One region of the Bacillus sp. 179-C3.3 HS genome, then DNA from elsewhere that is predicted to be linked to it. Evidence: predicted binding sites of a transcription regulator. Region 1 holds the regulator's gene; the other holds the start of a gene.
What was found. The regulator LexA, encoded in region 1, represses DNA repair genes until DNA is damaged. The targets are predictions, from matches to a motif close to CGAACATATGTTCG.
Positions count from the first base shown of each region.

Region 2: a site for LexA is predicted at 2,798-2,811, ahead of AB1K80_RS08700 (DUF6434 domain-containing protein). Genes of this name have one in related genera too.

Region 1 covers NZ_JBFEFT010000005.1:71,800-76,137, reverse strand. The annotation lists gene tkt (transketolase) at 1-795, opposite strand, end outside; gene AB1K80_RS05250 (DUF896 domain-containing protein) at 982-1,212, opposite strand; gene AB1K80_RS05245 (recombinase family protein) at 1,282-1,926, opposite strand; gene yneA (cell division suppressor protein YneA) at 1,944-2,255, opposite strand; gene lexA (transcriptional repressor LexA) at 2,410-3,030, shown strand; gene AB1K80_RS05230 (hypothetical protein) at 3,072-3,512, opposite strand; gene AB1K80_RS05225 (IseA DL-endopeptidase inhibitor family protein) at 3,808-4,338, shown strand, end outside.
Region 2 covers NZ_JBFEFT010000010.1:97,297-101,634, forward strand. The annotation lists gene AB1K80_RS08690 (tRNA dihydrouridine synthase) at 172-1,146, shown strand; gene AB1K80_RS08695 (SMI1/KNR4 family protein) at 1,259-2,110, shown strand; gene AB1K80_RS08700 (DUF6434 domain-containing protein) at 2,199-2,762, opposite strand; gene AB1K80_RS08705 (hypothetical protein) at 2,886-3,257, opposite strand; gene AB1K80_RS08710 (DUF3885 domain-containing protein) at 3,734-4,338, shown strand, end outside.

The sequences.
Region 1 (4,338 bases):
TGGTGCACCATGCACACCAGATGTGCCAGCACGGTTTGGAGAACCGAATCCGATTGTTGTCTTTACTTCAATCAATGTCGGTTTGTCTGTGCTTTGTTTGGCTTTTTCAATAGCAGCTGTTAGTTCTTCAATGTTGTTTCCGTCTTTCACATAAAGGACTTCCCAATTCATTGCTTCGAAACGATTTTTTACGTTTTCAGAGAATGAACGATCTAAATCGCCATCTAAAGAAATGTCGTTTGAATCGTAAAGAACAATTAATCGACCTAAGCCTAAATGACCAGCAAGTGAAGCAGCTTCAGAGGAAATCCCCTCCATTAAGTCACCGTCTCCACAAATACTGTATGTATAGTGGTCCACAACATTAAATTTGTCTTTGTTATATGTTTCAGCTAGGTGTCTTTCTGCAAGTGCCATTCCAACAGCCATCGCAATTCCTTGTCCTAAAGGACCTGTTGTCGCATCGACACCTTCTGTGTGTCCATATTCAGGATGTCCAGGTGTTTTACTTCCCCATTGGCGGAATTCTTTTAAATCTTCGATGCTAAGGTTGTATCCGCTTAAATGAAGCATGCTATATAAAAGCATAGAACCATGTCCCGCTGATAATACAAAACGGTCTCTGTTAAACCAATTTGGGTTTTGCGGACTTACGTTTAAGTGATTCGTCCATAATGCATAAGCCATAGGAGCTGCACCCATCGGCATTCCAGGGTGACCCGAATTTGCTTTTTCAATTGCGTCTATGGATAGCGTACGTATTGTTGCAATAGATTTCAGTTCAATCGTTTCCATATAAATCCCCTTCCGTAACTTGTGTACAACATTATCATAAATCTACTGTCCTTTTTTCACAACTATTTCACGCTGAAAAAGAAGTAAATTATCACATTTAGTTTCTCAATTGATGAAAAACTTATACAAAAATGAAAAAGATGAGAATATTTCTCCCATCTTTTCAATAATAAAGAAATGATCTTCTTAATGAAGATTTTGATCTCTTTCTTTTTTTAACTTTTCTGGTGTGACGTCATTTCCTTCTGGATCGACGATTTTAACAGTTTTTAGTGTATTTTTCATAGAAGAACGAAAAGCTTTTAAGTATTCTTCTCTTAATTGCTTTTGCTCCGTTTTTTCAGCGTCCGATAAACCGATCTCTTTCGATTTTTTTGAAAGCTCATTGATCCTTGCAAGCTGTTCTTTAGAAATCATGACAAACTCCTTTAAAACTTTTTCTCTACATACTACTAAATATCTTTTACATTTACAACAATTCAAACTTTACGTAAGATTCTTTTCGTATTCCTGATACCTTCTATGTACGGTTGCTTTCGAAATATCAAAACCGAGCGCTTGAAGCGTCACAGCAATTTCAGCAAAGGTCATGTTGTTTTTTCTTAATCGAACAATCTCGGAAATCGGCACCTCAATACGCTCACGTCCAGGTGCTTGCTCCTTATGTTTTAAGTTGCGTTCAGGCTGGTAGCCGCGCTCAATTGCTCTTTTCATGCCGCGTTTTATTTTTAAATTATGGATTTTCCGTTGGTATTCCTCTACGATCCCTACGATCTCAATGACCATTTCATCTGCTTCTGAAAGCTCTAGCTCTCCTCTATGAAATACACTATACACTTTGACTTTTTCTTTAAATAGACAATGAAGGAGTGCGATTTTTGCTTGTCCTCTACCGAGTCGTGTCTCATCTTGAATTAATACTGCATCAATTGACTCTTCCTTTAATGTCGCAAGCATTTCAAAAACACCATCACGATCTAGATCGTATCCACTTGCTTTTTCTTTAATCACTTTAACGACGTTCATCTTGTGAGAACTAGCTAAAGCTAATAGCTCTTCTTCTTGTCTTTTTAACGAGGTTTCCTGTTCTTCTTTTACAGTACTGACTCTCGCATAAATCATTGCATTCATGTCATCAATCGACCTTTCTACTGGACTGTTGCGAGTTCATATACGACTGGATGCTCTTTTTTGACAGGTATGACAAGGATATCTCCTGGCTGAATGTCCGTTGAGACTAGATCATTTTGTTTGGTCACCCAATCAATAAATGAATTCTTATCGATTGATTTGCTGTCGTTTACTTGATCAGCTATGCCCCAAAGTGTATCACCTGATTGAACCTCTATTTTAACATATTGATTTGTATCATTATGGCTTGTGACGGCAATAAGTGAGAGAAATACGCCAACGATGAATGTGAATAGTCCAATAAATATGATAGATTCTTTTAACGTCATAATGTCATCTCCCTTAATAGAATGTGTGTTCGTTTCGAATTTATTATAAATACGAACAAACGTTTCTGTCAAATGGTTTTTTCGAACCTATGTTTGTACTACGAGGAAAAACATGCTATAATTTCTTTAAAATTGACGTTTTGAGGTGCAAAAGATGACGAAGCTATCAAAAAGACAACTCGATATCCTAAAATTCATCAAAGACGAAGTAAAAAGCAAGGGCTATCCCCCTTCCGTTCGTGAAATTGGTGAAGCGGTCGGTCTAGCATCTAGCTCAACGGTTCATGGACATTTAGCTAGACTAGAAACAAAAGGCTTAATTAGAAGAGATCCGACAAAACCTAGAGCAATTGAAGTACTAGATGAAGAGGAATTGAATATTCCAAAGAGTCCTGTGATGAATGTTCCAGTCATCGGAAAAGTCACAGCGGGTTTACCTATTACCGCTGTCGAAAATGTAGAAGAGTACTTCCCTCTTCCTGAAACATATGCAACGCCAGATGAACAGATCTTTATGCTTGAAATTATGGGAGAAAGTATGATTGATGCAGGCATATTGGACAAGGACTATGTCATTGTCCGTCAGCAAAGCACCGCCAACAATGGGGATATCGTAGTAGCCATGACAGAGGAAGATGAAGCGACAGTCAAACGCTTTTATAAGGAAGATACGCACTTTAGATTACAGCCAGAAAACCCATCAATGGAACCGATTATTTTACAGAATGTGAGTATACTAGGTAAAGTGATTGGTGTATTTAGAAATATTCATTAAAAAACCGGACTTCATCTTTCTTGGATGAAGTCCGGTTTTTTTTAAGAACAAGAATATGCTAGAATCCTTGAGCTCGGGAAGGAACCAAATGTAAAGTTTGGCCATATAAAGCCCGTTGTACGTCCAAAAGGCTGTGAAGATAGTACAAACATTAATAATACTTGACCGTTTCTTAGGAATACGATGGTCCAACGTCTATTACAACCCGCAGCAAATTGAACCGTTTGCTGCCCGCCGATACTTTGTTGTGAAATGAGGCTCTGCATACTTTGTGGCTGAGAAACCGCTTGCTGATACTGTGAAAGAATTTGCGGTGAGGGAGCTGGTGGAGCCGACTGTCCGCCAATCCCTTGCCCTGAACCAACTCCTCCAATTGGAAACATAGGAAATCCTCCTACTGGAGGTACTGGTAACGTTCGCCACCCAAATACGTGCCCGTCATATGGGTATCCATTCCACACATCTTCATATGATTGATACATACTTAAACACCACTTTCTTAGACTTTCATCACGACATTATATGTGCCGGACGTAAAAGAGTGTTGGGACTTAAACGAGAAATATGTTAAAAAGAGGTTTTATTCCCATTTAGAACGGTTAAATGATGAATAAGACGAAAATTTTAAAAAATGGGAACTTTTTATGCCGCTCAAACGTTATATAGATATCAGCAAACGAAACAAAAAACATTTACATTTAATACTTGTAATCTAACTGTAATTATTGTAACATTTGTAATATAAGAAGTTTTCATTTCGAAAAGGGGGCATTCGCCTTGAAAAAATTATTTGTTTTATTCACTGCAATCATGCTAATCATCTCATTACAAACAACGACACTGGCCGCTTCCAAGAAACATAACAACTTGACGAATAAAGAAGCGTTACATATTGCTCTAGATGCAAGAGAACATTTTTGGAGTGCTATGTCAGGCTACAAAGTCAATGAACATACTGATTACAAATTAAAATCATTTACTTACAAAGACATGACTTACAACTACCTTGCTAAAACATTTGATACGAAGAAAAAGCTAAATCACTATTTATCAGAAGTTTTCACAAAAGATGCGATTACTTTTGGGTTAAAAGACTATCAGTTCATTGTCCATAAAGGTAAAATGGCGGTTCCAATCGGCGACGGCGACAACATGCTGAACTGGAACAAAGCAACACCGAAACTCGTTTCTAAGAAAAGTGATCTTCGCACATATGAGTTTACAGTACCAACCCTCGACGGACGTAAAGTAAAACGTACCGTCACCTATAAAAAAGAGCAAAATGAATGGAAAGTAACCCAATTCGAT
Region 2 (4,338 bases), on a different contig from region 1:
TTAATTTTCTCCTGCATCAATCTGTCTTTTCCACTCATCAACCATTATGAAATTTGCTTTTTTGCAATTTTGACTCGTTCATATTAAAGTATATAATGATGAAAATTGACGATCACTTAATGAGCTGATTTGCTTTTTAAGTGTGATGTCATGAGAGGAATTGGATGAAAGATGAGTAAAAACTTCTGGCGTGATTTACCACGACCATTTTTTATATTAGCACCGATGGAAGAAGTGACGGATGTCGTGTTCCGTCATGTTGTGAGTGAAGCGGCAAGACCGGATGTGTTTTTTACCGAGTTCACAAATAGTGAAAGCTATTGCCATCCGGATGGCATTCAAAGTGTGAAAGGACGTTTGACGTTTACGGAGGATGAACAGCCAATTGTTGCACACATTTGGGGAGACAAGCCAGAAAACTTTAGAAAAATGAGCATTGGAATGGCGGAATTAGGTTTTCAGGGGCTTGATATTAATATGGGTTGCCCTGTGCCAAATGTCACGCAAAACGGAAAGGGCAGTGGTTTGATTCTCCGCCCAGACGTTGCGGCAGAGCTCATACAAGCCGCAAAAGCAGGGGGATTACCTGTTAGTGTCAAAACAAGACTCGGGTTTACAGAAGTTGATGAATGGCGTGGATGGCTTCGACACATATTGGAGCAAGACATTGTGAATTTATCGATTCATCTTCGCACAAGAAAGGAAATGAGCCAAGTGGATGCACATTGGGAGCTCATTCCGGAAATTAAAAAATTGAGAGACGAAGTCGCACCTGATACTCTTTTGACCATCAATGGAGATATTCCTGATCGCCAAACGGGCTTAAAGCTGGCTGAACAATATGGCGTGGACGGGGTGATGATTGGGCGTGGTATTTTCCACAATCCATTCGCCTTTGAAAAGGAACCGAGAGAACATAGCAGTGAGGAATTGCTAGAGCTCTTAAGATTACATTTAGATCTACATGACCAATACTCATCGTTAGGTCTACGACCGTTCAAGGCGCTACATCGTTTCTTTAAAATTTATGTCAAAGGATTCAAGGGAGCCAGTCATTTAAGAAATCAACTAATGGGCACAGCGTCAACAGATGAAGTACGTGCGATGCTTGATGAATTTGATGCGAGAAATAAAGAAGAATCATGACAAGATAGAGGAGGGATATCCCTTCTCTATTTCTATTTATAGAAATAGAATGATTAAACTAGTTCTATAAAATGGTAAGATGGTATAGAAATAACAATTGGAGGTATTTCTATTGAAACCATTCTGGGATAGAGACCGAGAAAGTGACGAAACATTTAAGAAAATAAATGAAAGAAAGATTGCAAAGGCGGAAAAGAAGCTAGGCGTGGTACTGCCTGATACATATAAGAAACTCATTCTTGAACAAAATGGAGGATACACCATACATAATGCATTTCCAACAGATCAACCAAATGGATGGGCAGAGGATCATGTATCATTTGATCATCTAAGAGGAATTGCCAAAGGCGAAGGGATTATGGATAGTGATTATTTAATAGAAGAATGGGAGCTGCCAGAGGATCTTTTGCTTATTTGTGGGGATGGACATACATGGATTGCACTCGACTATAGAGAAACGAAAGAAAACCCACCAATTCATTACTTCGATCTAGAATATGAGACTGACTTCAAATTAGCCAATTCGTTTGATGAATTGATTGCCGGACATTACACGGCTGACGATGAATTGTCAGATGAAGAAGCTGAAGCGATGATGGCTGAATATGAAGAGCATCCACCAGTATCAAAAGAAGAAGTGAAAGACATATTCGCATCACGAAATGCTGAGCTAATCGAGAAAGTGGTTCATTTTCAAGTGGAACAAATTGAGGATGTAGAATGGATCTTGTCAGAGGTCGATACTTTCATGCAATCGACTCAGGATGAGGGTATGTTAGTGACGACTGGCTGGGCGATCAATACCATCTTTATCCTCAATGAGGAATTAATCAAGGAGAATGAACATGTTGTCCAAGCAGCTCGTCAATTTGCGGAACAGTTGAATCAATCAAAAATAGATGAAATGCATGATATCGCTTTTAATATATCACTAGCATTGGATTTTGATTTAGAGGGACAATGAGTCTCTCTTTTTTATATGACTGCAAAGTAGTGAGCTTTTAGAAAATAAAACGCATACTAAAAATAAAGGAAACTACCATATGAGGTAGTTAATGATTGGATTCATATTTGTTATGTCCAGGGTGTTTCTTGATAATATTCCAAGCTTCTATTGCTTCTTTCTGACTTTTTCCTTGATTTTTAGTATCTGCAAAAAAGTCACGAATGAATTGATTATATTCGAATTGCGGTGCTATGTCTTTCTTGTATGAAGGGTCTTTTTTGCGAGTTTCTTCTTCATACCAAGCGTTTACAGCATCAGCATATGTCCTTCCAACATTGTTTTTAAAGTAGTTTTGGATATAGGTTGAAAAGTGAAACTTTGGGATGACTGTTTTAAAAAATGCTCTAACATCTTGACTGCACCGATGATTCTCTGTAATGACTGTCTCCAAACTTAATTCTGTTTGTGGCGCTCTCTTGTTTACTCTTGGTCTGATAGGTTTCTTTATTTCCCCTGTTAGAAGAAATGTTTCAATTCTATCAGTCAAATCTATTTTAGAGCCAGAAGCGCTGATTCCATTTTCCCTACAAAATAATTGTAATTCCTCTTTTAACCAATAGTAATCTCTAAAGATTTCTACACTTAGCTCTTTAGTTAGTCTAGGTCTCAAGAAAGACACCTCCATTTATCGCGTCACTTCATTATAGAACAAATGTTCTTTCTTGTCGATTGCCCTTAAACATGAAATGACAAAAAGTCCCCTGTTCATTAACAAGGGACCGATGAAATCAATTTATTCCGCACTCTCCACAACCTCGCGGCTATCTTCTGTTTCTCCAATATAAATCGGGCCGTTTGCGTGGTCGATGCGAATTGGCCATTCGTATGGGACTTGTAGGCGTCTCGCGACATCTCTCCAGAATTTAGTGGAATCGAGTTCGAATTCTTGGAAGTCTTTCAATAGATCTTTATAAGAAGAGCCATCAAATTGAATATACATGTCTTGAAGGCGCATGAACGCGACATGCCTCACTTCGAGTGCGGCAGCAGCTTCCATTTCCTCTTCGGTAGCTTCTCCTATGATCGTGCCAGCGGGTGGAAGCATATCGTATACATTAAATTCCTCTTCTTCTTCGTGTGCTGCATTGTGCTGTTGATCCGACATTTTCTTCACTCCTTCAAGTCTTGGTAAACAATTTATTTGTGTACACTTCTATTATCGGAAGAAAATGTGAAATGTGGACTGGGTTTATGAAAGAATTGTCCGACATACTCATGAGGTTGAGAAAAAGTCGTTTTAAGAAATAGAAAAAACAACTCCTACGAAAAGAGATGTTTAACGATGAGCTATTTTTACGATGTCCATTCTAGCAGAGTGTTGATCACAAAGAAGATCACGATCCAGATCAAAACATCCACCAAAATATTCGTTACATGAATGATGTTCGTTTGATCAAGTCCAGCTTGTATCTACATGTGATTAACGCTGTGAGAAACACTTTAGAAAACCATTTCTGTTTTTTCAATAGATCACATTCCTATCTCTTTCCATCGTATATGAAATGACAGATCATTTCATATTGTTTTTTGTATGCAATCTTTCATGTAAAATAGAAAATAAAAGCATTGGAAGGACAGCAGATGAGCCAACAAATAAAGCCATTTTTAGATACTTATTTTTCGAATCTCTTACTAACACCACCTCTCTTTTATGAATGGCCCTATGGGCTTCGGTTTGAATTGGCAGATTGGTCAATTGAAAAGGAAGCGGAAGTGTTAGAAAAAGCAGGGGATCGTGCTTTTAATATTGTGAAGTATTCTTTTCATTCAGAAGACGATATGCTGCTTGTGACAGATGTGTATACAGAACATGCACATGAGTTAACAAAGCGTAAGCTGCTTGTCTATCAGAAATATGTGAACCGAAAAATGCGTTATCATTTACGGCATGAGCTTTTGCACGATTTGATTCCAGAGATAGACGAGGGGCTCAGGATCGAACGATTTTCAATCAATTGTCAACTGAAGGATATTCGGTTGCGCCCGCTTCTTCGAGCCATATGCCAAGAGGATTTTTATACACCAAATCAGATCATGAAAGGGAAACTGGGATATGAAATCTATTTGATCAATCTCTCGAAAAAGATGATTTTTCACTTATACGATGATCGAGGCTGTGATCTCATTGCTGCAGACCTTGAAAGTCTACGCCCAGTCTATGAAGGATTACAACATTGGCTATTAGA